One region of the Spirosoma endbachense genome, then DNA from elsewhere that is predicted to be linked to it. Evidence: riboswitches for the same ligand, from Rfam matches in the RefSeq annotation. Region 1 holds a riboswitch; the other holds the start of a gene.
The links. A riboswitch is a leader RNA that binds a small molecule or an ion and turns the genes downstream of it on or off. The one in region 1 is predicted to bind cobalamin.
Positions count from the first base shown of each region.

Region 2: it holds a riboswitch for cobalamin, as region 1 does, so the genes downstream of both, metE (5-methyltetrahydropteroyltriglutamate--homocysteine S-methyltransferase) here and GJR95_RS39155 (TonB-dependent receptor plug domain-containing protein) in region 1, are expected to answer to the same signal.

Region 1 is NZ_CP045997.1:9,721,101-9,733,668, forward strand. It holds gene GJR95_RS39135 (ABC transporter permease) at 1-2,017, shown strand, start outside; gene GJR95_RS39140 (GH92 family glycosyl hydrolase) at 2,098-4,386, opposite strand; gene GJR95_RS39145 (M16 family metallopeptidase) at 4,568-5,911, shown strand; gene GJR95_RS39150 (M16 family metallopeptidase) at 5,996-7,372, shown strand; cobalamin riboswitch at 7,493-7,682, shown strand; gene GJR95_RS39155 (TonB-dependent receptor plug domain-containing protein) at 7,832-9,832, shown strand; gene GJR95_RS39160 (DUF6580 family putative transport protein) at 9,900-10,487, shown strand; gene GJR95_RS39165 (ABC transporter substrate-binding protein) at 10,651-11,619, shown strand; gene cobU (bifunctional adenosylcobinamide kinase/adenosylcobinamide-phosphate guanylyltransferase) at 11,564-12,097, shown strand; gene GJR95_RS39175 (Dph6-related ATP pyrophosphatase) at 12,094-12,568, shown strand, end outside.
Region 2 is NZ_CP045997.1:9,855,561-9,868,128, reverse strand. It holds gene GJR95_RS39695 (family 43 glycosylhydrolase) at 1-1,352, opposite strand, end outside; gene GJR95_RS39690 (NAD(P)/FAD-dependent oxidoreductase) at 1,544-2,482, opposite strand; gene GJR95_RS39685 (cation diffusion facilitator family transporter) at 2,722-3,657, opposite strand; gene GJR95_RS39680 (TonB-dependent receptor) at 3,660-5,861, opposite strand; gene GJR95_RS39675 (DUF6660 family protein) at 5,933-6,259, opposite strand; cobalamin riboswitch at 6,395-6,610, shown strand; gene metE (5-methyltetrahydropteroyltriglutamate--homocysteine S-methyltransferase) at 6,771-9,098, shown strand; gene GJR95_RS39665 (PAS domain-containing protein) at 9,150-9,677, shown strand; gene GJR95_RS39660 (cysteine-rich CWC family protein) at 9,655-9,903, shown strand; gene GJR95_RS39655 (acyl-CoA thioesterase) at 9,893-10,294, shown strand; gene GJR95_RS39650 (hypothetical protein) at 10,322-10,633, shown strand; gene GJR95_RS39645 (GTP-binding protein) at 10,770-12,041, shown strand; gene GJR95_RS39640 (ZIP family metal transporter) at 12,242-12,568, shown strand, end outside.

The DNA of each region.
Region 1 (12,568 bases):
TTTCAGCTATGAGTGGCTGGCTGGCAATCCCAAAACAGCCCTGAACGAACCCCTAAAGGTGGTGTTATCGGAACAAAAGGCGCGTAACTATTTTGGTGATTTACCACTTGCTCAAATCATGGGCAAGGATGTGATTTATCGGGATTCGGTACGGGTCAGTGTAGCGGGTATCGTGAAGGATTGGAAACAGCCAACCGACTTTACATTCACCGATTTTATTTCGATGGCAACGATACGGGCCAGCAAGTTAAAGGGTGAGATCAATCTCGATGAATGGAATGACAACTGGTCGGCGTCGCAGGCTTTCGTCAAACTTCCTCAAGGCACAACGCCCGCTCAACTAACACCCCTATTCCACCAATTTTCGAAACAGCATTTTGCAAAGGAAATGAAATTCTGGCCGGCTTTACAACCGCTATCCGACCTGCATTTCAATGAAAATTACCAGGATAATTATTCCCGAAAAGCACACTTGCCGACCTTGTATGGACTGATGGCCGTGGCTGCGTTTATTCTGCTGATTGCAGCCATTAACTTTATCAATCTATCGACGGCTCAATCCATCCAGCGCGCTAAAGAAATTGGCATTCGGAAAGTGATGGGCGGTAGCCGAACGAGCCTGATTTTTCAGTTTCTCAGCGAAACAGCCCTGTTAACCTGTATGGCGGTCCTCATTGCATTGCTGATCGTCGGGCCTATTCTTTCGGTTATGCAGTCGCTGACGCCCACTGGCTTAACGTTCAACCTCATCAGTCTCCAGACCTTGCTTTTCCTGACGGGGCTTATTGTCATTACGTCGTTGCTGGCCGGATTTTATCCGTCTTGGATGCTGTCTTCGTACCTGCCTGCGCTAACGCTAAAAGGGCAAAGCGCGCTCAAGGGGGGTCAGAAAGGGTATCTGCGCAAAGGCCTGATTGTGTTTCAGTTCACGATTTCGCTGGCATTTATTATCGGAACGTTGATCGTTGGTCGTCAGCTTAGTTTTATGCGCAATAAAGACCTCGGTTTTTCAACAGATGCCATTATTGACGTACATACACTCCACGACGATAAAAGTCGGGTACTGGCCCAAAAGATCAAACAACTGGCCGATGTTGACCGGGTAACGATGCAATGGTTTCCGCCAATGGGTCAGAGCTTTATGGTAACCAAACTCAAATACCGGGGCAAGAAAGAAGTGGAGATGGATGTGTCGGCTAAGGTTGGCGACGAGAATTTTATTCCGTTGTATCAACTCCACTTGCTGGCCGGGCGAAACTATCATAAAAGCGATTCACTACGCGAAATGGTCATCAATGCCTCCTATGCTAAAGCGCTGGGTTTCAAAAAACCAGCCGATGCCGTCAATCAACTCATTGATTTTCAAGGAAGACAATATCCAATCGTTGGTGTCGTGGCCGATTTTCATGAGCAATCGTTTCACGAGAAAATCGGGGCTGTATTTATTAGTTATATGCCCCGGCAGGCGCAGAATATTGGGGTCAAACTGGCTACAAAAGGCCGCCAGATCGATAATTTAAAAACGACGCTGGCGAGTATTGAGAAACAGTGGAATGAGGTATATCCCGACAATAAGTTTGATTACTCATTTCTGGATGATTCCATCGCCAAACTTTATGAGAAAGAGCAGAAAACGGCCCAGCTTGTCAATCTGGCAACAGCGATTGCAATCCTGATTTCGTGTATGGGTTTATTCGGACTGGCCACCTTCACGGCCGAACAACGGACCAAAGAAATTGGGGTTCGGAAGGTACTGGGCGCATCCGTTTCGAGCATTGTTGCGCTATTGTCCCAGGACTTCCTGAAATTAGTGCTGATTTCGTTGATTATTGCCTCTCCGATTGCGTGGTGGGCGATGAACAAATGGTTGCAGGATTTCGCCTACAAGGTCGATATTGAGTGGTGGGTATTTGTACTGGCCGGGTTGGTAGCCGTGGCTATTACGCTGGTAACGATCAGCTTCCAAAGTCTCAAAGCGGCCCTGATGAATCCCGCGAAAAGCTTACGGGCGGAGTAGGCTTTCGCCAATCAGGAAAGAGCAACTAGAAAGCTGGAACATCCCTTTCTAGTTACTCTTTCCTGATTGGAGGATTTAGTTTATTTCTTCACCGGTTTAGCAGTCATATAGAAGGTTAACGTACCGCCTTTCATAATGTCAGTATGGGTGATCGTTGGCTGGGTGAGCAGTTTGCCATTTAGCAACACCTTCTGCACATACACATTCTTATCGCCCTGATTGATGGCTTCGATGGTAAATGTCTTGCCATTTTCCAGATTCAGACGGGCGCTCTTAACCGAAGGACTACCCAACGAGTAGTCTTCTGAACCGGGTGCCACCGGATAAAAACCCATGCTTGAAAACATATACCAGGCACTCATCTGGCCACAATCGTCATTGCCACCCAGGCCATCGGGCGTCGATTTATACTGCATGTTGAGAATCATGCGTACCCGTTCCTGCGTTTTCCAGGGCTGACCGGCCCAGTTGTACAGGTAGGCAATATGGTGGGCTGGTTCATTCCCATGAATGTAGCCACCAATTATGCCTTCACGGGTAATGTCTTCGGTTTCGGCGAAAAACTCGTCTGGTAAGTGCATCGAAAAAAGTGTATCGAGCCGGGCAGAAAACTTTTTAGGGCCGCCCATGTACTGGATCAGCGAGGTAGGATTTTGCGGCACGAAAAAGCTGAAATTCCAGGAGTTCCCTTCAATAAATCCCTGACCGTCTGTTTTATAGACGTCAAATTCTTTCTTAAACGAACCATCGGCCAACCGGGGGCGCATGAAGCCAATCGACTTATCGAAAACATTTTGCCAGCTTTCGGAACGTTTCAGGTAGGTTTCGTATACGTCCTGCCGGTTTAGTTTCTTTGCCAACTGCGCAATACACCAGTCATCATAGGCATACTCGAGCGTATTCGATACGGAAGTGCCGCTGGAAGCCGATGGTACGTAGCCCCGATCAATGTACTCGCCAATTCCTTCATAACTGCGATGGTTCGAAGTCGCAATACAGGCGTCCAGTGCTTTTTGTGCATCGCCACTGTAAGCCCCTTTGACCACTGCATCGGCCAGCACCGACACACTATGATAACCGCTCATGCACCAGTTATCGTTGGCATAGTGCGACCAGATGGGCAACATTTTCAGCGTACTCTGGTCGTAATGGTTCAACATGGATTGTACCATGTCGTTGTTGCGGGACGGCTGAATAAGGTTGAAAAAAGGATGCAGCGCCCGGTAGGTATCCCACAATGAAAACGTGGTGTAATTCGTAAATCCGGTTGCCTGATGAACGCCCTGATCAAGCCCTTTGTACTGGCCATTCACGTCCATGTAGGTTGTCGGATTAATGAACGAGTGATAGAGTGACGTATAGAAATTCACTTTATCGGTTTCCGACGCATCGATCTGGATTTTGTTTAATTCCCGATTCCAGTCGGCCTGCGCTGTTGTTTTTGCCTGCTCAAAGTTCCAGTGTGGGATTTCGGCCCGCATGTTGGCCAGCGCGTTTTCCTGACTTACCGGCGACAGGGCCATTTTTAATTTTACTTTCTCGCCCTCTTCCGTGTCGAAATCAAAATACATCCGTATCCGTTTGCCTGCTATTTCGGGAAAATTCCGGGTCTGATCGAATTTCCGCCAGAACCCTTTGTACACCTGCGCTTTATCCAGATTTTTCTGGCCGTATGATTTAAATGGTTTTGAGAACGACAGAGCAAAATAGACGGTTCGGGTACGTGCCCAGCCGTTGGTTTGCCGGTAACCCGTTATCAATGTATCGTTTACGACCCGCACGTACGTCCAGACAACTTTATCTTCATAATTGTAAATGCCGTGGGTAAGATCCAGGATGATATGCGACTGGTTGGATTTGGGAAACGTGTACTGATGAAAGCCAACCCGACTGGACGCGGTTAATTCGGCCACAATCGCATGGTCATCCAGTTTGACTTTATAATAGCCCGCTTCTGCCACTTCATTGGTGTGCGAAAACGCAGACCGATAACCACTCTTCGGATCTGAAGCCACGCCCGGATTGAGCTGCAAAGCTCCCTGTGTCGGCATGATCAGAAAATCGCCCAGATCGGAGTGCCCTGTGCCACTAAAATGTGTATGGCTAAACCCAACAATCGTTTTGTCTTCGTATTTGTAGCCCGCACAGTATTTATAAACAGCCCCGTTATACTTTCCGTTGAATTCGTAAGACAGCGTATCCGAATCTGGGCTTAACTGAACCGCTCCGAATGGTACAGTAGCGCCCGGAAACGTATGTCCCATCTTTTCGGTGCCAATTAACGGATGGACGTAAGGAACCAGATTTTGCTGCGCAAAAGAGAGTGATAAGAGGAGTTGAAAGAGGATCGTAAGGCTAACTTTTGTCATTTTTTGAGGATATGCACAGTTGCGATAAACAGGGGCTAAAAGGTACGAAAAGTTAGATAAACGCATACTAAATCACCCAAACTACGCCAATTACTACCACTTAATGGTTCCATTTTGTAACCGCTTTTGTATTACGCCCCACCGGTGTTATTTTTAGCATTTACCAATTAAAACCATTCTCATGAACAAACGAATCGGGCTACTCGCTGGGTTGACACTCCTGGTGGGTGTTGCGCTGGCGCAGAACAAGCCCAAGCCAGAAGACGTGCAGACGTTTACGCTCAAAAACGGCATGAAATTCATGGTGCTCGAAGACCATTCTATCCCTAATGCCAACTTCTACACCTTCTGGAAAGTAGGCTCCCGAAATGAGGTTCACGGCATTACGGGCCTATCGCATTTTTTTGAGCACATGATGTTCAATGGGGCTAAAAAATACGGTCCCAAACAGTTCGACCGGGTTATGGAAGCCAATGGCGGCTCGAACAATGCGTATACTACCGAAAATACAACGGTTTACACCGACTGGTTTCAGAGCGGTGCACTCGAAACAATTTTCGATCTCGAATCAGACCGTATCCGCGATCTGGCCATTGATCCTAAGATGGTACAGAGCGAACGGGGTGTTGTTTTATCAGAACGAAGTACCGGCCTGGAAAACAGTAACTACCGAGTCATTAGTGAACTGGTTCAGTCGGTAGCTTTTGCCGAGCACCCTTATATGTTTCCGGTCATTGGCTTTGAGTCCGACATCAAAAAGTGGACGCAGGCCGATCTGGAGAAGTATTTCAAAATGTATTATTCCCCCAACAACGCAGTGGCTGTTGTGGTCGGTGATGTAACGGCAGCTCAGGTAAAAAAGCTGGCAGAACAATACATCGAACCCATTCCAGCTCAGAAACTGCCCGACAGCCTGCGCACCGTTGAACCCCCACAAAATGGCGAACGGCGTGCCACGACCTACAAAGACGTAGCTACACCCAATATTCTGTTGGCTTACCACACGCCCGAAAGTCGCCACCCCGACTATTATGCAATTGACCTGCTAAGCGGTGTCCTGAGTTCAGGAAACTCATCCCGGCTGGTCAAATCACTCGTTCTGGATTCGACGATTGCGTCGCGGGCGTTTTCAAACTTCGGTGAGTCATTCGATCCGAATCTCTTTTCAGTCTACGCCATTGCCGCCAGTAACATCTCAGCGGAACAACTGGAGCGGTCAGTACTGAACCAAATCGACAAGGTTATTAAGGATGGCATAACGGATGTTGAACTACAGAAACTGAAAAATCAGAAGCTGATGGAGTTTTACCGAACGATGGAAAGCATCAATGGCAAGGCCAACTCCCTCGGCACCTACGAGCTGTTTTTTGGCGATTATAAAAAGCTGTACGAAGCCCCGGCCCTTTACGAAAAAGTGACCAAAGAAGATGTGCAGCGCGTAGCCAAAACGTATCTGACCGCCCGGAATCGTACGGTAGGCTATCTATTGCCAGAACCAAAAGCTAATCCGGCGAAAAACAATTGATTTTTATAAACACAGAGCAACAACGAGTTCAACCGAAAGATTGTGCTCAAGATGCTGTACTGTGTTACCCTAAAGACTTTACGAATGAGACCAATAGCCTTTATTTTTATAGCCCTGCTGACGGCGGGCACGTCGCTGGCGCAGACGTTTAAAGTGCCGCCCTACCAGAAATTCAAGCTCAAAAACGGCCTGACCATCTATCTGATGGAGCAACATGAGGTGCCACTCATCAACGTTTCGGCGGTGTTCGATGCCGGGGCGATTCAGGATGGAAATCGATATGGCCTGTCCAATATGACCGCCGATGCACTGTTGTTTGGCAGTTCAAAATATACCAAAGCGCAACTCGAAGAAAAAACCGAATACGTTGGAGCCAGTATCGATACGTATGGCAGTAAGGAAGTGGCCAAACTGACGGCTTCGTTTGCCGTAAAAGATCAGGATTTACTATTCGACATCATTCAGGATGTTATTACGAAACCAACGTTTGATCAGGGCGAATTTGACAAATACAAACAACGCCAACTCCTCCAGTTAACCCAGCAGAAAGAGAGTCCACGAGGGGTGATCAACTCGTATTTCAATCGGTTTGTATATGAGGGTCATCCGTATGCAAATCCCATTACGGGAACGCCAACGGCCGTGTCGGCCATTACGGCCATCGATGCCAAACAGTTTTATCAGAAGAATTATACTGCCGATCGGGCCGCCATTGCTATAGTAGGCGATTTCAACACGGTGGCGATGAAAAAACTGATAACCGACCTGTTTGGCAACTGGAAAACAGCGGCTGCTTCATCGCTCAAACTAACCGAACCGACGGTTGCGTTCGATAAGAACCGGGTGTTGCTGGTCAATAAAGACGACGCCCGCGAAACAACGTTTCTGATTGGCGGGAAAGGCATTACGCAAAATAACCCCGACTTCATTCCGGTTACAGTTGTCAACACAATTCTGGGCGGTCGATTTACCTCCTGGCTAAACGACGCACTGCGCGTTAATTCTGGCCTTACCTACGGAGCTGGAAGCCGGTTCGGTACCTTCCGCAACAGTGGCACGTTTGCCATTTCGACGTTTACAAAGGTCAGCACTACCACCGAGGCAATAGACATGGCCCTCCAGGTTCTGGACAGTTTGCATCGAACGGGTATTGACGAAAAAACACTCCTTTCGGCGAAAAACTACGTAAAAGCCGACTTTCCACCCCGCTACGAATCGGCCAGTGAACTAGCGAATCTGCTGACGGATATGTTCAGTCTTGGTTTCGATGAGTCGTTTATCAACAACTTCCAGAAGAACGTCGACGGGCTGACCGTAGCCAAAACCCGGCAAATCATTGACCAGTATTTTCCTAAAACAAACCTTCAATTCGTACTCATTGGTAAAGCCGACACGATTCGGGAAAAGGTAAAAAAATACGGAACCATCACGGAGAAGGAAATAAAAGCCGACGGATTTTAAGAAAGTAGGCAGTGAGCAGTTGGCAGTCTACGGTAGGCAGATATTCAGAGCGCGGTAACTGTAGACTGCTCACTGCCTACTGAAGACTTCCTACTGCCTACTTTCCATTCAATTTCTCTATCTTTGCCCCGCGTTTAAGGTTTACCCAATCAGAAAGGGTGATTAAAAGGGAACACCGGTGTAAATCCGGGGCTATTCCCGTAGCTGTAAGTTCTAGTGACCAGCCAGCAAGATAAAAGCCACTGTCTCTCGACGGGAAGGCCTTGTTGGTAGAACGAGCCAGAAGACCTGCCTCAAACGAATTCATGATTCGAGCTTTCGGGTAAAAAGCCGGGGATGAAAGACATGTTTCGGTTGGGTGGTCTGATCACCTGTACGGTCACAAACGGGCCAAAAGTGCTGTTTGTCTTTTATTTCAGTTTCCGACAGCTCATTACTTAATCTCAGTTTAGCTGATTAATGATGAGCAAAATCATTACTTTATTATCGGCCTGTCTGGCCGTATCCTGTCTGCCTGCATTGGGTCAGGAAACACCTCCATCGTCTACAGCGCGGTCGCTTCAGTTGGATGCCGTAACGGTTACGGCCAACAAGATCGAGCAAAAACTCTCGCAAACCGGTAAAGTCGTTACGGTATTGTCAGATTCGGTGCTACAACGTTACGCCACGCAATCGGTTAGTGAACTGCTCTCCCGGCAGGCCGGTCTCCAAATTGTGGGTTCTAATGGTCCATTAGGCACCAATCCTGACATTTATCTGCGGGGCGCTTCGGCCGGGAATACGCTGATTCTGTTGGATGGCCTGCCCGTTTATGACCCGTCCGGAACAGCCAACACATTTGACCTGAATCTGCTTACGGTTGGAGAATGCGACCGGATCGAAATTCTACGGGGAGCGCAGTCAACCAGTTATGGGTCCGATGCGGTGGCTGGTGTAATCAATATTTTCACGAAACGGGCAGGTAGCAATGCCGTTGGCAACAAACCGGTTGGCGTAACGGCTTCGGTCAATTACGGGACGTATAATACCTTCCGGGGAACGGTTGGCGTGAGCGGTCAGACAAGCCGACTTTCCTATAACGTCCAATACACGCGGCTGTCTTCAGACGGGTTTTCGGCGGCTACCGACCGTACTGGTAATCAGAATTTTGACAACGACGGCTATAAACAGAATGCGCTACTGGCCAATCTGACCCTACAATTGACATCGCGCCTGAGCTGGAAATTACAGGGCATGACAACGGGCTATACGGCCGACATTGACAATGGTGCTTTCGCCGACGAAAAAGATTATACCTATAAGAACCAGTTTAAGCGATTGGCTACTGGTCTGGAATATAAACACAAACATGGCCGATTGATGATCAATTATGGCCTTAGCGACAGTCGCCGAACGTATAAAAACGATTCAACAAAAGTTGAGCCGGGCGCTTCTGAACGCTATTCATCCCAGGAGTATGGTGGTATTGCCCATTTTGCCGAGATCTATCATAACCTCAAACTGAGTTCCTGGGGCGAATTGCTGACCGGGGCCGATTATCGCTTCAGCAATACGGATCAAAGCTACTTGTCGGTCAGCTCGTTTGGGCCGTATCAGTCGCCCCCTATCGGAGCCGACACCGCCCGGATCGGGCAGGTAGGCGTCTATGCTACGGGAATTCTGACACCTTACCAGGGTTTATCCGTTGAATTAGGGGGTCGATATAACCGCAATTCGCTGTATGGCAACGTATTTACCTATTCCTTCAATCCGTCGTACCTGATTTCTGACCGGATTAAAGTATTTGTCAACCTGTCATCCGGTTTCCGGGCTCCAACGTTATATCAGTTGTTTTCGCCCTATGGCAACAAAGCGCTTCGTCCCGAACATAGCTGGTCAACGGAAGTGGGCGTTCAGCTATTTACCCGTAGCCGAAACGCCTGGGTACGTGCTGCCTATTTCGACCGGCAGATTAAGGACGTCCTGTTCTTTGAATCGCTGAATTCAGCTCCGTACGGTCGATACATTAACTTCGACCGCCAGCATGATCATGGTTTGGAAGTAGAAGCGCAAACCGAACTGAATAAACTGACGCTAACAGGGAACGTTATGCTGCTCACAGGCGAGGTGAAGACGAAGGTGGCGGGTCGCGATACAACGTACAATAACCTGTTCCGGCGCCCGAAAACGCAGGTAAATCTAACCGTAGGCTACCGTTTTATTCCGAAACTGTTCGTTTCGGCAACAATTCGGTCGATAGGAGAACGTACCGATCGTTTCTACAACAGCGAAACATTCAATACCGACAATATAACGCTTGCCGCTTATACAACGGTCGATCTCTATGCGGAAGGGAAACTTACCCCACTGTTGCGCTTGTATGCCGACGTTCGTAATGTATTTGACCAAACGTATTACGATATTTACGGCTACAATACCCGCCGTCGAAACGCCAGCGTTGGCGTCCGCTTTACCTGGTAAGTGGTTAAACTAAAGCGTACAGGGAGCTTCAGGCTCTTTGTTTTACAAGAAAATATTTGAAGTGCATATGAAGCAACAACTTAATCCTCGTTTTACAGTATTACTGCTGTTCATTGTGCTGGCGGCCGTTCTTCGGATTGCCAACTCGGCGCAGTGCTTACCGCTGGCTAACTTTACGCCCATTGGCGCGATGGCGCTCTTTGGTGGATCGTATTTCAAAAATTACTGGAAAGCATTCGGTCTACCGTTGATAACGTTGTTTCTGAGCGATCTGGTCATCAATGTGGTACTCTACAACGGGCAGTTCGGTATAATGTATAATGGCTGGTACTGGATTTATGGCATTTTTGCCCTGATCGTTTGGTATGGCAAGGTATTGCTGCAAAAAGTGTCGGTTAAGAATGTGCTTATAGCCGCCCTGATCGGGTCCGTGTCGCACTGGCTCCTGGCCGACACCAGCGTTTGGCTGGCCGGTGGTCTGGATATGCGCACCAACCTGCCCCTATCGCGCGACTTCGCCGGTTGGTTGCAATGCATTGCACAAGGTTTTCCGTACATGCGTAATTTTCTGGCCGGTACTTTAGCCTATAGTGCCCTATTCTTCGGCGCATTCGAATGGCTACAAACACGCTACCCCAAACTGGCAATAGCCTGATGATTTAGGAATAGCCTGCATCCTGTTGTTTTGAGTGAACTTATAGTTGACCTAACCGCAGGATGCAGGTTGCTATTGCCTTGTTCATCGCTAGGTTTGCAAGACAGCCCGAGCTTCACTCAATCACTCATTCATTCTTTCACTCATTCGCTCTTTCATCTTTATGAAAGCTTGTTCTTTTCTGCCCGCAGCTACGCAGATGGTCTATGACATGGGCCTACAGGATTTGCTGTATGGGGTTACGTTTGAATGCCCGGAGCCCTCTCGCGCCGAAAACGAAATTTTAGTACGATGCGTACTGGAAGGTCACGATTACAGTAGTGAAGAGATCGACCGGATTTTTTCAGCCTCAAAAGCTGAGGGAAGAAGCCTCTATTACGTTGAAGAAGAGAAACTGCATCAGATCGCTCCCGATGTAATTTTCACGCAGGACGTCTGCGAGGTGTGCCAGATCGATACGAAATGCACGCAGGCGGTACTTGACCGCTTGCCCAACATGCCCAACGTTGTCGCTTTGACTCCTCAAAGTCTCACCGATGTATTCGATACCGCGATAACAATTGCATCGGCGCTAGGCCACGAAGAAGCGGCTTACACCTATCTGCAAGGGCTGCGCACCCGAATTGACGCTGTCATTGACCGACTGCGGGCAAAGCGGGTGTTGCCCAAACGGGTGATGGTTATGGAATGGATGGCGCCAATCTACAACTGTGGCCACTGGATTCCGCATCAGATTGCGTATGCGGGTGGCATCGATATGCTGGGTAATCCATCGGGTGATAGCATCGTTACATCCTGGGAAAAAGTACGCCGGTATGATCCGGAAGTACTGGTAATTGCTCCGTGTGGCTTCACCACAGAACGCACCCTACAGGAGTTACCCTTACTTGAGAAACAACCCGGCTGGCATAGCTTACGAGCCGTAGCCAATCAAGCGGTTTACATTGCCGACTATGATTTATTCACCCAGCCTTCAGCGGCAACGCTAGTGGATGGTATCGAACTGCTGGCAGCTTGCTTCCACCCTGATATATTCGCTATTCCGGCTGCTTTAGAATCAAAAGTTTATGACTTATATGCCTCCAAGACAGGCGTACCTGCATCTGGTTACGGGCGGAGCACGGAGCGGTAAAAGCCGATATGCACAGCAACTGGCCCGCGAATGGAGTCCGACACCGGTTTACGTAGCAACGGCCAGGATATGGGACGATGAGTTTGCGGAGCGGGTATCGCATCATAAGCAGGATCGTGGCCCGGAATGGACCGTCTTTGAAGAGCTTCGCCAGGTCAGTCAGCTTCCTATCTCTGGTCAGACGGTCGTTATTGACTGTGTGACGCTCTGGCTGACTAACTTTTTTGGCGATACAAAAAGCGATGTTACCGAGTCATTGAGGCTCTTTCAAAAAGAGGTTGACGAACTGGTGAAGCTACCAGGTCGGTTTATTATCGTCACCAATGAGCTAGGCATGGGCGTACACGCCGAAACGGCTATAGGTCGAGCATTCACCGACCTACAGGGGTGGGCGAATCAGTACGTAGCCAGCCAGGCTGATGCCGTTACGCTCATGGTTAGCGGGTTGCCTCTACCTGTCAAAACACCTGTTTTATGACCAAAGCAATCATGAACTGGTCGGGCGGGAAAGATTCGGCCTTCGCCTTGTGGCAACTACTTCAGGCAGGCGATTATCAGATCGAAACACTATTGACGACTTTGAATGCGGCTAACCGGCGCATTTCGATGCACGGTGTGCCTGAACATTTACTTGATGCCCAGGCAAAGCAGTTGGGTTTACCGCAGACTAAACTCTATCTGCCTGAAGAAAGCTCAATGGGCGATTACGAGCAACGAATGGCCAATACGCTGGAGCCGCTCGTTGCCGCTGGGGTCACTCATGCGATTTTCGGCGATATCTTTCTGGAGGACTTACGAAAGTGGCGTGAAACTCAATTGGCCAGTAAGAACCTGACCGGGGTTTTTCCACTCTGGCGTATTCCATCCCGTCAATTGCTCGATGAATTCTGGGCAGCAGGCTTTTCAACGATCGTTGTTAGTGTCAATAGCCAATACCTCGACGAGTCCT
Region 2 (12,568 bases), 130 kb from region 1:
ACATCCCACTTTTTATTGTCGGTTGAGGTCAGGATTTTGAACTGCGTATACACGGTCGAATCGGAGTCATAAACAGTTTGTTTATAGTCGATATAATCGACCTGAACGGCCCGGATTTCACGTTCCGTTCCTAAGTCAGCGGTTAGGGTTTCGCCCGGTTTGTTCTGAGCCGCGACCCAGAATGTGCGCGGATTTTCGTCGGCTACATTTGCCGCGACTCGAACGGTATCAGTAGGTGTCGATAGGGTCGATGAGGCTACGACTGGTTTTTTGTAGTTGAGAAGCATCCAGCCGGTAAACAGCGCATCGCTTTCCGTTCCGTTCTGGCTGGGTACTTTTTGCGTAGGCAGGTAATGTGGAAAATCACCAAACCGCGTGTTGGCAAACATATGGTCGTCTTTGTCGAAACCTGCCGGATTCATCACAATCCGGCGTTCCATGCCCCAATTGTAGCCAATCCAGGTAGTGCCCGTATTCCAATAGTTACCAAAATTGTCCTGGAACGTATTGCCATGTCCACAACCCGTAGCGAAACCGCCCGGTTTGTAGGCAATCGGATTATAAGGCGCGTACTCAAACGGCCCCAGTGGATCATTGCTAACATAAGTGCCATTGCCGTATACGTTGTACTCGGTGCCGGGCGCACCATATTGCAGGTAATACTTGCCCTTGTATTTGGTCATCCAGGCCCCCTCCGTAAAGGGTTTGAACGGGTCGGAATGATTCGGGCCGAAGCGTTCCCAGCCGTGTTTATAGGGGTCGAGCCAGAGCATGGCTTTATATGCCTGGGCGGGATTGTTGCCTGCGTAGGTCAGGTTTCGGCTCTTGTCCAGCTCAGCTCCGAAAATCGGGTATACATTCGATGAACCCCAGTACATATACCATTTGTCGGTATCATCGTCGTGAAACAGAGCCGGGTCCCAGGGACCAATGTCTTTGGGCAGACGGGGTAGCCAGCGATTATAAAATTTGAGTTTTCCTTTTTCGGGTTCCGTCGAAATAAAAATGGGCCGTTGCTCGAAGGTAGATTGAAACAGATACAGTGTATCGCGGACCGACATGGCCGCCGGAGCGCACATGTCCTCCATTGGCCATTTGTCGGGTACGATATAGTTCCAGTTAACCAGGTCTTTGGAATGCCACCAGCCACCCTGAATGGTGACGAAGAGATAATATTCCTTCTTGTGGTTAACAATGACAGGATCGGCTCCGGATCGATACGAAATTTTCTCGTTGAGCTGCTCGAAATTGTACCGATAACTGATGTCCATCGGGTTGCAGTAAGTTCTTTGCTGAGCGACGGACGGATAGGCAAAAATGAACAGGAGAACCAGATAAAGCGATAAACGCATAAAAATCAGTTGTTATTTCAGGGTTAAAGATAATTTGTTATTGTGAAAGTATAATTACACTTGACCTTGAAATAGCAGCGAACCGTGTCTCGTTCTGGATGCTCACCACAGCTGATTATGTACTTATCGCTTTTGACTGATAATTGCAGCTATCTGGCTACGAAAATTCATCAGATGACGTCTATGAATGGCTAATTTAAAACGCTGGTATGCAGCCGGTGCGCTAGATCTTCATCGATCAACTCATGGTTCATCCAGACTCCTGCTTTACCTCCGTTCGTGGCAGCGATCGACACCTGCCGAAAGGGAGTGCTGTTGTCTCCAGCCGCATACAAACCTGGTATGTTGGTTTGGCCGAATTCACCGATCTTAATCAGGCCAGATTCGTCGAAATCACACCCCAGCTGGGCAGCCAGTTCACTATGTTGCCGAAACGGAACGGGGCTGAAAATGGCGTCCAGTTCGTGGATCGATCCGTCTGGAAAGCGAAGGTTTTTTAGCTGACCTTGTTGATGCTCGACGGCTACAATTTCGGTTTCAATAACCGGTATGCCAAGCTGTTGTGTCGTTTGCCATTGCTCAGCCGTTAGGGTAGCCGGGCCGTTTGTAAACAAGGTTAAATCAGGACTCCAGTGTTGAATGAGTCGCACCATTTTGTTGGCAATATCACCGTTGGCGATGATACCGAGTCGTTGACCATGAACTTCATAGCCGTGACAGTAGGGGCAGTGCAAAATGGATCGTCCCCAACATTCGGCAAACCCGTCGATTGCTGGCATGATATCGTGAATACCGGTTGCCAATAGCAATTTGCGCGATCGGAACTGATGCCCGGCTGCGGTTTCCACTATAAATCCACTCGACTCAGGGCGCGCTACTGTCGCCAGATCATTTACGAATGAAACTGTTGGATATTGCAGCAGTTGCTCTTTGGCGATGGCTGCAATCTGGGCGGGCGTCTCACCGTCGCGGGTCAGATAGCTATGGGAGTGGGGCGTCTGCCGATTGCAGGGCTGGCCGCTATCGATGACAAGCACTTTCCTTAACGATCGTCCGAGGAGTAAAGCCGCGCTCAAACCAGCATAACTCCCACCAACAACGACAACGTCGAATGTATCTGTTGTACCCATGATTCCTGTATTGTTTTGACAAAAATACAGCAGCGGATTCACTAATGCAACAATGTTGCATTAGTGAATCCGCTGAAATCGATGATCATGGGATTGCTATAATCTCTAAAGCGACTTAACGAGCTTATTTTCAGCTTTATGGCTGATTAGTGGTAATCGCCAGAAGTGTTCGGGTCGCTAAAATGGCTTGTCAGCACCAGAAAAGGGGATGAATTTTCCAGTACATCAAGTCATTTATCTCAGCAATCTTCGGCTCCACAGTCAGCCTCTGTGGTTACCTCTGTTTCGAGCGTGGCATGGCCAATATTACGGTGTAATAACCGATGACGAACATCAGCTTTGAGAGCCGTTTCGGCACTGTCGGACAGGCCGGGTTGTAAGACAAGGTGAGCTGTAAGCGCATTTTCGGTCGTACTCATAGCCCATACATGGACGTGATGTACATCGCGCACACCGGCAACCGTCCGCAGATCGGCCAGCACAGCGGGTAGGTCGATATCGGCCGGAACGCCATCGAGCGAGAGCCGCAAACTATCATTGAGCAGCCCCCAGGTCGAACCCAGAATGACGGCAGCGACGGCCAGCCCGATAGCCGGATCGAGCCAGACCCAGCCGGTATAACTGATGATAACACCAGCTATGACTACGCCAAGCGACACCAACGCGTCGGCCGCCAGGTGCAGATAAGCGCCTTTTACGTTCAGGTCGTGGTCTTTATCGCGGAAGAACAACAGCGCCGAGGATGCATTGATGAGGATACCAAATCCGGCGACCCAGGCAACAGGACCACCGGCTACCGGCTCCGGGTGCTTGAAACGCTGGATACTTTCCCACAAAATAGCCCCGATCGTAACCAGCAGGATGACAGCGTTGGTCAATGAAGCCAATACTGTGCTTTTCCGATAGCCATAGGTGAAACTCGGTGTTTGCCGAACACGTGCGAGCCGAAAGGCCAACAGCGAAAGGAGCAAACTGGCCACATCACTCAGATTATGTCCTGCATCAGCAATCAGTGCCAGTGAATTGTAGTAGAATCCCATAGCGAATTCAACCACTACATAAACCGAATTCAGCACCGCCCCGATAATCAACGCCCGGTTGACGGATGTCAGAACCGTGGGGCCGTGGTTATGGCCTGCGTGACTATGGGCAGAGTCGTGGAGATCGTGAGCCATGCTTATAATTTCAGTTTAATACCTCCGTTGATGATTCGGCCATCGGTTGGGGCATAAATATCCGTAACAAATGTTGGCTGCGTTGGCGTACCATGAACCAACGGTTCAAAACGCGATTGCCGGACATCCAGGAAGTTCTCGAAATTAATAAAAATGCTCCCAAAGGACCATTTCCGTTCGATCATATAGCCCATCGTCCAGTATGAGCGCGTAATGGTGCCATCCGTTCGTTGTTGTTGACCAGAATAAAACGCTTCAAATCCGGTTTTTAGCTTGTCTGTCTCGTAGAGCGTTGTAAAGTAAAGCCGGTGTTTGGCCGTTAATGGAATCATACCCGTCAGGTTATCGTATCGGCGCTGGGTGTCAATAAATGAATAGCCTAAAAACGCATGAATGTCATGATAGACCAATCGAACATTCGTTTCGAAACCTCGCGTGTTGAGGTGACCTGCGGCCGTGCGAAAGGCATAACCATCAGTCTGGGGGCTCAACACCGTCAGGCGATTCAATTGCGTATAGAAGAACAACTGATTGATCGATAGTGTGGTTTCGTTTCCTAGCTCTGTGCGGTAATTAATATCCCAGTTCAGACCGATGGATGATTCGGTCTGGTTGCTCTGGATAGAGCGCAAGTTGACTCCCCGGAACGATAACCGTTCGGCATCTTCCGTAAATAGGGTCGGGGCTTTGTAGCCTAATCCGCCACCCAACCGGCTCGACCAGTGTTCTGTAGCGCGGTAGAGCAATGAAAAGCGGGGCAATAAAAATGCCTTTGGTGAATCTGAATCGGTCGTTCCGCCAACACGTGTGGTAACGACGTCTCCGCGTAGACCCGTTTCCAGGCTCAAGTGTTCCGAGAGCGTAAGCGTATTCTGCACGAACACACCGGCAATGCTCTGTCGATAGACGGAGGGGTCGGTGAAGGTCGATTGAGGGCTGTTGTCGCGAAAACTATCGGTCCAGACATTTAAACCCACAATCCAGTCTGATTTTGGCTGATGTTTAAAGTAACTGAGTTCAGTGAACGATGAATGTTGCTGACCATCGAACCGGTAATCGGGCAGGACAATGGCCCGGTTAAAGCGGCTGTAACTGTTTTTTACGGTCAGCACCGCGTCACTGGTAAATCGCTTTTCCAGCCGGAATTGCGTCGCTAACCGTCGTGAATCATTGGCCTCCGTATAGCCCGTTGCCGATTCATTCCGGATGATTGGCAGATAACCGCCCGTACGCTGTTCATTTGACCAGATTAGCCCCGCCGATACAGTCATGGTGGCGTTTGGATACCAGAATAGTTTGGGTTGCAGGGTAGTTCGGGCCGTTTGGGGCAGATCAGAAAACTGGTCGTGGTTCGGGTCGAAAGCACGTTGCAGATTGCGGGTAGCATAGAGCGTAATCCCAATTTTATCGTTTCGCTGGGCATAATACCCATTCAGATCCAGGCCCAGCGCCGACGTGCCGTTGATCAGGAATGACAGGTCGCGTTGACGAGTCGGTTCTTTCGTAACCAGATTGACCAGCCCCGCAATAGCTCCACTGCCATATAACGTAGACTGACAGCCTTTTACCACTTCCACCTGTTTCAGGTTGAGGGGCGGCACCTGCATCAGACTCAATCCACTCGAAAAACCGCTGTAAAGTGGTAAACCATCCTGCAACAGTTGCGTGTAGCGACCATCGAGTCCCTGAATCCGGAAGGTTGCATTGGCCGACATAACCGATGTCTGTTGTACCTGAATGCCCGGACTTTCACGCAAAATCACGGCGATATTGGCGGGTTGCATGTTGGCTTTTTCATCGAGTTCTTCGGCATCAATAACCTCAACGCGAGTCGGTTCATCGGCTACCGTTCGACCGCTTCGGGTGGATGAAACGGTAACCTCTTCCAGTGCTTCTTCGGAGGTTTCGAGCGCAAAACGAATTGTATCGCTAATGGGTAAATTAATTGTTTGCGTAACAGACAGGAAACTCACCGCCGATGCCCTGATTTTATAAGGGCCAGCAGTTGGTAGCCGGAGCTGGGCGTTTCCGGCAGTATCGGTAACCGCGCCGTTTGTGGTGCCGATGATCAGGACAGTAGCACCGGGTATCGGTTGGTTTGTGGTCGCATGGCGCACCGTAATGTGTAAGGTATCCTGCCCCTGAGAAGCCGTGTTTCGGAAAACGGCTGCCAAAAGCAATAGGAATAGAAAAACGTTTTTCATTCTGTAGGATGAATACAATGGAACAATTCAGCCAATGGATGATTGGCCGTGAAGAAATCCATGAAAAACGGTTACAATTTGGGCGGCTGCCAGACGGACTGAATCACATCCGCATGATTGGGAGACTGATAGGCAAAAAACTGACGGATGGGGAAAATGGTCGTCAGCTTAACGGACAGGCTGTAGCTGAAAATCCGGGGAATGGAAAAGCCAGCACAGGTTGCGCAGTGGCAGAATGGGCTACATGGCGCTTTGTGCCCATGATCAGGATCGTCGGTCGAATGAGGAGTTGCGGTGTTAGAGGCTATACGTTCGTGCGCATGGCAGTCGGCATCCGGACAGGGGAGACCCGCCAGCAACAACAGCCAAAACGAAAAAAGGTATACGACCAACTTCATAAGCATAAATGTAAAGCATGAGTTAATGCAACAGGTAGTCAAAAACGTTAATAGAAGCAGATAGGGGGCATTTTGTTGATTTATTCCTTGTTTTTACCGGGCTAATCCAGTTAGTTTGCCCCAACGTTCTTTGTTTTCCGTCAAACAGGCTATGGTTTTCCTGAGAGCTTCAGGAAATTAAAAAGGAATCGTGTGAGAATCACGAGCAGACGTTGCTACTGTCAGTGACCGTTAGAAAAGGGTTTGCCCTCGATGTCCATTGTTCCAACAGCGGTTCGCCGTTGTGAAGGGATGAGAAGGACGGCAAATACCGTCACAAGCCAGGAGACTTGCCTTAGCCCTGCTGATTGCGCCTACACGCTATTAGGCTTCATCAAGATTGACCGCTTCTTCTTTTCTCTTCTTTCGGTGGGGATGGGTGTGGTGTGTCGTGTTGATAAAGTCCTGGTAATGTGATAGACGTATGGAGTTCGGCAACGAACGCGATCAATCATTTTTATCAATTAACAACATGATCGCACACAACCTCGGCTATCCACGAATCGGTAGCCACCGCGAACTCAAAAGGGCCTGTGAACAGTTCTGGGCCGACAAAATCACACGTCAGCAATTGCAGGAAATCGGTCGGCGCATCCGACAGGACAACTGGCTGACCCAACAGCAGGCTGGCATTACGCTGGTTCCCTGCAACGACTTCTCGTTCTACGATCAGGTACTGGATATGTCCCTGACCGTTGGAGCTATTCCGAAGCGGTTTCAGCCGCTGCTCGACCGGCCCGACGTTGACCGGCTGACGCTTTACTTTGCCATGGCGCGCGGGTATCAGCAGGATGGTCTGGACCTGAAAGCGATGGAAATGACCAAGTGGTTCGATACCAATTATCATTACATCGTTCCGGAATTTACGGTCGATCAATCGTTTGAGCTCTTCTCCGATGCGATTTTTGCCGAATTTGACGAAGCCCGACAAACGCTCGGCACAACGCCAAAACCCGTATTGATCGGCCCCGTATCGTATCTGCTTTTAGGTAAAGAAAAGGAATCTGGTTTCGATCGGCTGGATTTACTGGATCGGTTGTTGCCCGTTTATGAACAGGTGTTGACCAGCCTTCAGGCGCTGGGAGCTGATTGGATTCAAATCGATGAGCCCTGTCTGTCACTCGATCTGACCGATCGGCAGCGGGAAGCTTTTGCTGTAACGTATAATCGACTCAAAGGGCAGTTTCCCCAACTTAAATTCCTGCTGGCCTCCTACTTCGAATGCTATGGGGCTAATCTGAATCTGGTGGTTCAACTGCCCGTCGATGCCCTGCATCTTGATCTGGTCCGGTGTCCAAGCCAGCTGGAAGACTTATTAAAAACCGATTTCGTCAATCAACAGACCCGTTTGTCATTGGGTATGGTAGATGGGCGTACGATCTGGATCAATGATCTGGAAAATTCGCTGACTATGATTCAGCGAGCAGCCGATGCGATAGGAGCCGAGCGCCTGTTACTTGCGCCATCCTGTTCATTACTGCATGTTCCCTGTGATCTGAATTCAGAAACCAATGGAAAGAGCCTGACGCCCGAAATAAAGCAGTGGCTGGCTTTCGCCCGGCAAAAGCTGGATGAGGTTTCGACATTGGTTACGCTGTTCCGGGAACCGAATAACGGGCAGGCAACAGAAGCCCTGGTCGCCAATCAGGCCGCGTTGGTCGCCCGCCGACAGTCACCGCTTATCAACCGCCCAACCGTGCAGGCTCGTCTGGCATTACTGACGGATCAGGATGCCCGTCGTCATGGAACGTTTGCCCAGCGTCAGGCTCTGCAACATGATCGGCTCAAATTGCCATTATACCCAACAACGACGATTGGGTCGTTTCCGCAGACTGAAGCGGTTCGGGCCAACCGCGCTAAATTCAAGAAAGGTGACAGGACACTGGAGCAGTACGAAGACTTTATTCGAACCGAAACTGAGCAGGCGATTCGCTGGCAGGAAGAAATCGGACTGGATGTACTGGTTCATGGTGAGTTTGAGCGGAACGATATGGTCGAATATTTCGGCGAGCTACTCGATGGATTCGCGTTCAGTGAAAACGGATGGGTACAGAGCTATGGCTCACGCTGCGTGAAACCACCAATCATTTACGGCGATGTGCATCGGCCCGCGCCAATGACCGTACGCTGGTCGCAATATGCCCAGTCGTTGACCAGTAAGCCGCTTAAAGGAATGCTCACTGGGCCAGTTACCATTCTGCAATGGTCGTTCGTGCGCGACGATCAGCCGCGTCGGGATACCTGTCTGCAAATTGCGCTGGCTATTCACGATGAGGTTGTCGATCTGGAAGCGGCTGGTATTGGCGTTATTCAGATTGACGAACCTGCTCTGCGGGAAGGACTTCCGCTGCGCCGGGAGAACTGGGCCGCTTATCTGGCCTGGGCGGTTATGGCTTTTCGGGTGGCGGCTTCGGGGGTTCAGGATCATACGCAGATCCATACGCATATGTGCTATGCCGAGTTCAACGATATTATTGGTGCGATTGCCGAACTGGACGCCGATGTGATCACCATTGAAACGTCCCGATCACAGATGGAACTGCTGGACGCGTTCGGAAAATTTGCTTATCCCAACGAAATAGGCCCCGGTGTTTATGACATTCATAGCCCTCGTGTGCCAACGGTTGACGAAATGGTTGAGCTCTTACAAAAGGCAGCAACTGTTTTGCCCGCCCGTAATTTGTGGGTGAATCCAGACTGTGGATTGAAAACGCGCCGGTGGTCAGAAACAGCCGATGCGCTGAAAAATATGGTTCAGGCTGCCCAAACAGCCCGCGATTTAGTTACAGAGACAGTGTAACTAGTCATGGCCTTCTGTCCAAACGGGCAGAAGGCCTTAATCGCCCATATTATGGATTTTTGCGGACCATACGACAAACAAGTAGCGAACACCTATCGAGTAACCCAGATCACACCGTTGTGGGGTGGTTGGGAGTTCAGACAGAATCCGGCATTATCAACTGGTACAGCGGGTTGGCTGGCGTTGGCGAAAACGTATGATTGGGAGCTGTCAGCGCCAGTCCGTCGTGATTTGATAAGTGGTGACTGGGCCATTGTTATAACGGATACGTCGCAGATTATTCGCTATGTAAATAACCAATTCGAGCGAATGACGGGTTACAAAAACCACGAAGCAACGGGCCGTCGACCTGATTTTTTGCAGGGAGTCAAGACCGATCCTTCATCGAGGCAGCGGATCAGGAAGGCGATTGACCAGCAGAAAATCGTTGACGAACGAATACTGAATTATCGCAAAGATCAGACAGCATACTGGTGTCATATCATTATTCGCCCCATCGTTAATCGACAGAAACAAGTAGTTAATTTTGTTGCCTTTGAACAGGAAATTGAATCAAATGACCGCTATAGCCATCAATAAACATGAGCATACGACTTGCCCTCGCTGTCAACGCTCTTTCGAGTGCCGCGTGGGTAGTATCAACCTGTGCCAGTGTCAGACACTGACGCTAACCGACGACCAGCGACAGTATATCAATTCGCTGTATCAGGGATGCCTGTGCGCAGCTTGTTTGCATGTACTTCGATCGGAATATAATCAACTTAACCACCAGAAGAAAGTAAATCAGCTGCTGCATGGGCATTGACAAAACAACCGCCATTGCGGATCGAATTTCAGCGGCCGAAACGCGCATATTTAAAGCTGTATTTCCCAGTACGACGAACCATTACGACACGCTCTTTGGCGGTACTGCCATGCAATTAATGGATGAAGTTGCCTTTATCGCGGCTACCCGGTTTGCTCGTAAGCGCATGGTTACCGTATCGTCCGATAAAATCAATTTTACGAAGTCCATTCCGGCGGGTACCATTATTGAACTCGTCGGCCGGGTTGATTATGTTGGCAATACCAGCATCCGAATCGCCGTCGAGATTTATGTCGAAGAGATGTACTCGATGGAACGTCACCAGGCCATTCACGGTACGTTTACGTTCGTTGCGCTGGATGAAGATAAAAAACCAATCCGCATTTTGTAAAACAGGCGATACCGGCAAACGGAGCTTATGAATTATAAAGCCATTACAACCCTCAAGAAAGCGGATACGGAGGGGCGAGTGCCCCAGCACACACTGGATCAATACATTCGTAGTGAACTTTCTCAACAGTTAATCAAAGCCCTGACACCCCATTTGCCGATTAATAGCAACCGGCAAACTCAAGTGGAGGGCACGGTCGATTTTACCACGGAGCTAATTTTTCTGCAACCGCACCAGTGGGAGCAGCTTAAAGAATCGTTGACTGGTAGCCTGAATTCGTTGTTACCTGAACAGCAATTCGTTATTCGACAACTTATCGATGAAGTTGAGAAACAATAGACAGGATAGCTTCCCTTATGATTTCGTAGCCATTGACCAGACTCGATAAGCAATCATTTATCGTTGGGGAGAAGGCTTGGTTATTTTCTTTTTGCAACATTGTTGCAAAAAGAAAAATAGTCTTTAGATTTGCCACATGGCAAGTCAAACTACTGTTGCAACGGCGGGCAAGCCCGTCGATAATCGTTTACCGGTTACGGTATTGAGTGGTTTTCTGGGAGCCGGAAAAACAACACTCCTCAATCATGTACTTCATAACCGGCAGGGTTTAAAAGTAGCCGTGATTGTCAATGACATGAGCGAAGTTAACGTCGATGCAGCGCTCGTCAGGCAAGAAGGTATGCTCTCGCGCACAGAAGAAAAACTGGTCGAAATGTCGAATGGCTGTATCTGCTGCACGCTGCGCGAGGATTTAATGATTGAGGTCGAAAAATTGGCGACGGAGGGCCGATTCGATTATCTGCTGATTGAGTCGTCGGGCATTTCGGAGCCATTGCCTGTAGCACAGACCTTCACCTTTCAATCTGATAGTTCGATAGACGAAGACAATAGGGTCGATCTGTCGCGCTTTGCCCGCCTTGACACTCTGGTAACGGTGGTCGATGCGTTCAATTTTTCCCGCGATTTCGGCAGTATCGATACTGTATATGATCGTAAACTGAATGAAGACACGGCAGATACCCGAACGATTGTCAATCTGCTGACCGACCAGATCGAGTTTGCCGATGTCGTTATCCTGAACAAAACAGATCTGTTGAGCCGCTATCAGGTAGGTGAGCTGAACGCTATTCTGCAAAAACTGAACCCTAAAGCCAGACTTATTGAAAGCCAGTTCAGCAAGGTCGATCCGACCGAAATTCTGAACACGGGCCGATTTGATTTCGACGAAGTATCACAATCAGCAGGCTGGATTCAGGAGATACAGAATCAGAAAAGCGGCAAAGGTCATACCCCTGAAACCGACGAATACGGGATCTCATCGTTTGTTTTCCGCGACCGGCGACCATTTCATCCGATGCGCTTCTGGCACTATCTGAGTGCGGATTTCCCGGCAGGTATTCTCCGAAGTAAAGGATTGTTCTGGTTGGCTTCCCGACCGGATGATGCGCTGAATTTTAGTCAGGCTGGTGGCAGCCTGCGAGCCGAATCGGCCGGTGTGTGGTGGGTGTCGATGCCTTTTTCTCAACGTATCCAGTACGGGTCATTTCTGGAAAATCGGCAATCTATAGAATCTGGCTGGCACAAACGCTTCGGCGATCGGCAGAACGAACTGGTCATCATTGGGCAGGATTTGCACCCGGAAAAAATCACAAAAGAGTTGCAGGATTGTCTATGTACTGAATTGGAAATGAGGCATATGGAAATCGGTGGCGTTTTTGGCGATCCCTTTCCAAGGGGTAGTGAATAATGAAAGATGGCTGCTGGAAAATGGATAGCAGGTGGCAATACGGATACATTCTTTATCAATAAATCTTTTGTTGCGGGAGGGTGAGTGTCTAACGGCTTCACTTGATGGTTGGGCATTCGTGCGATTGGGTACTTTCGTGATTGCCAAGCACTCCCCTCCGGCCAAAATAAATCGTACGGATTATAATACTGACAGCCCACTTGATTCGATGGGAAATCTGGGGGCAAAGCAGTCTGGCAGGTTTGGCGGTTTGTGGTGTTGCCCTGGTTGGGGGATTCGCTTACCTGATTCCGTCCGTTGTGTTGCGTCAATGGTTGCCCCTGTTCATCAGTTTATCGACGGGGGTGTTGTTGGGGGACGCGTTTCTGCACCTGCTACCCGAATCACTCGAGCGAATTGGTAACGTTCAGCTTGTTTTGCTGGAAGTGCTGGCAGGCATCTTTCTCTTTTTTAATCTTGAAAAGCTGATCCGGTGGCGTCATGACCAACGTCTGACAACAGGCGCTGTAGTAAAGCCGTTAATTTCC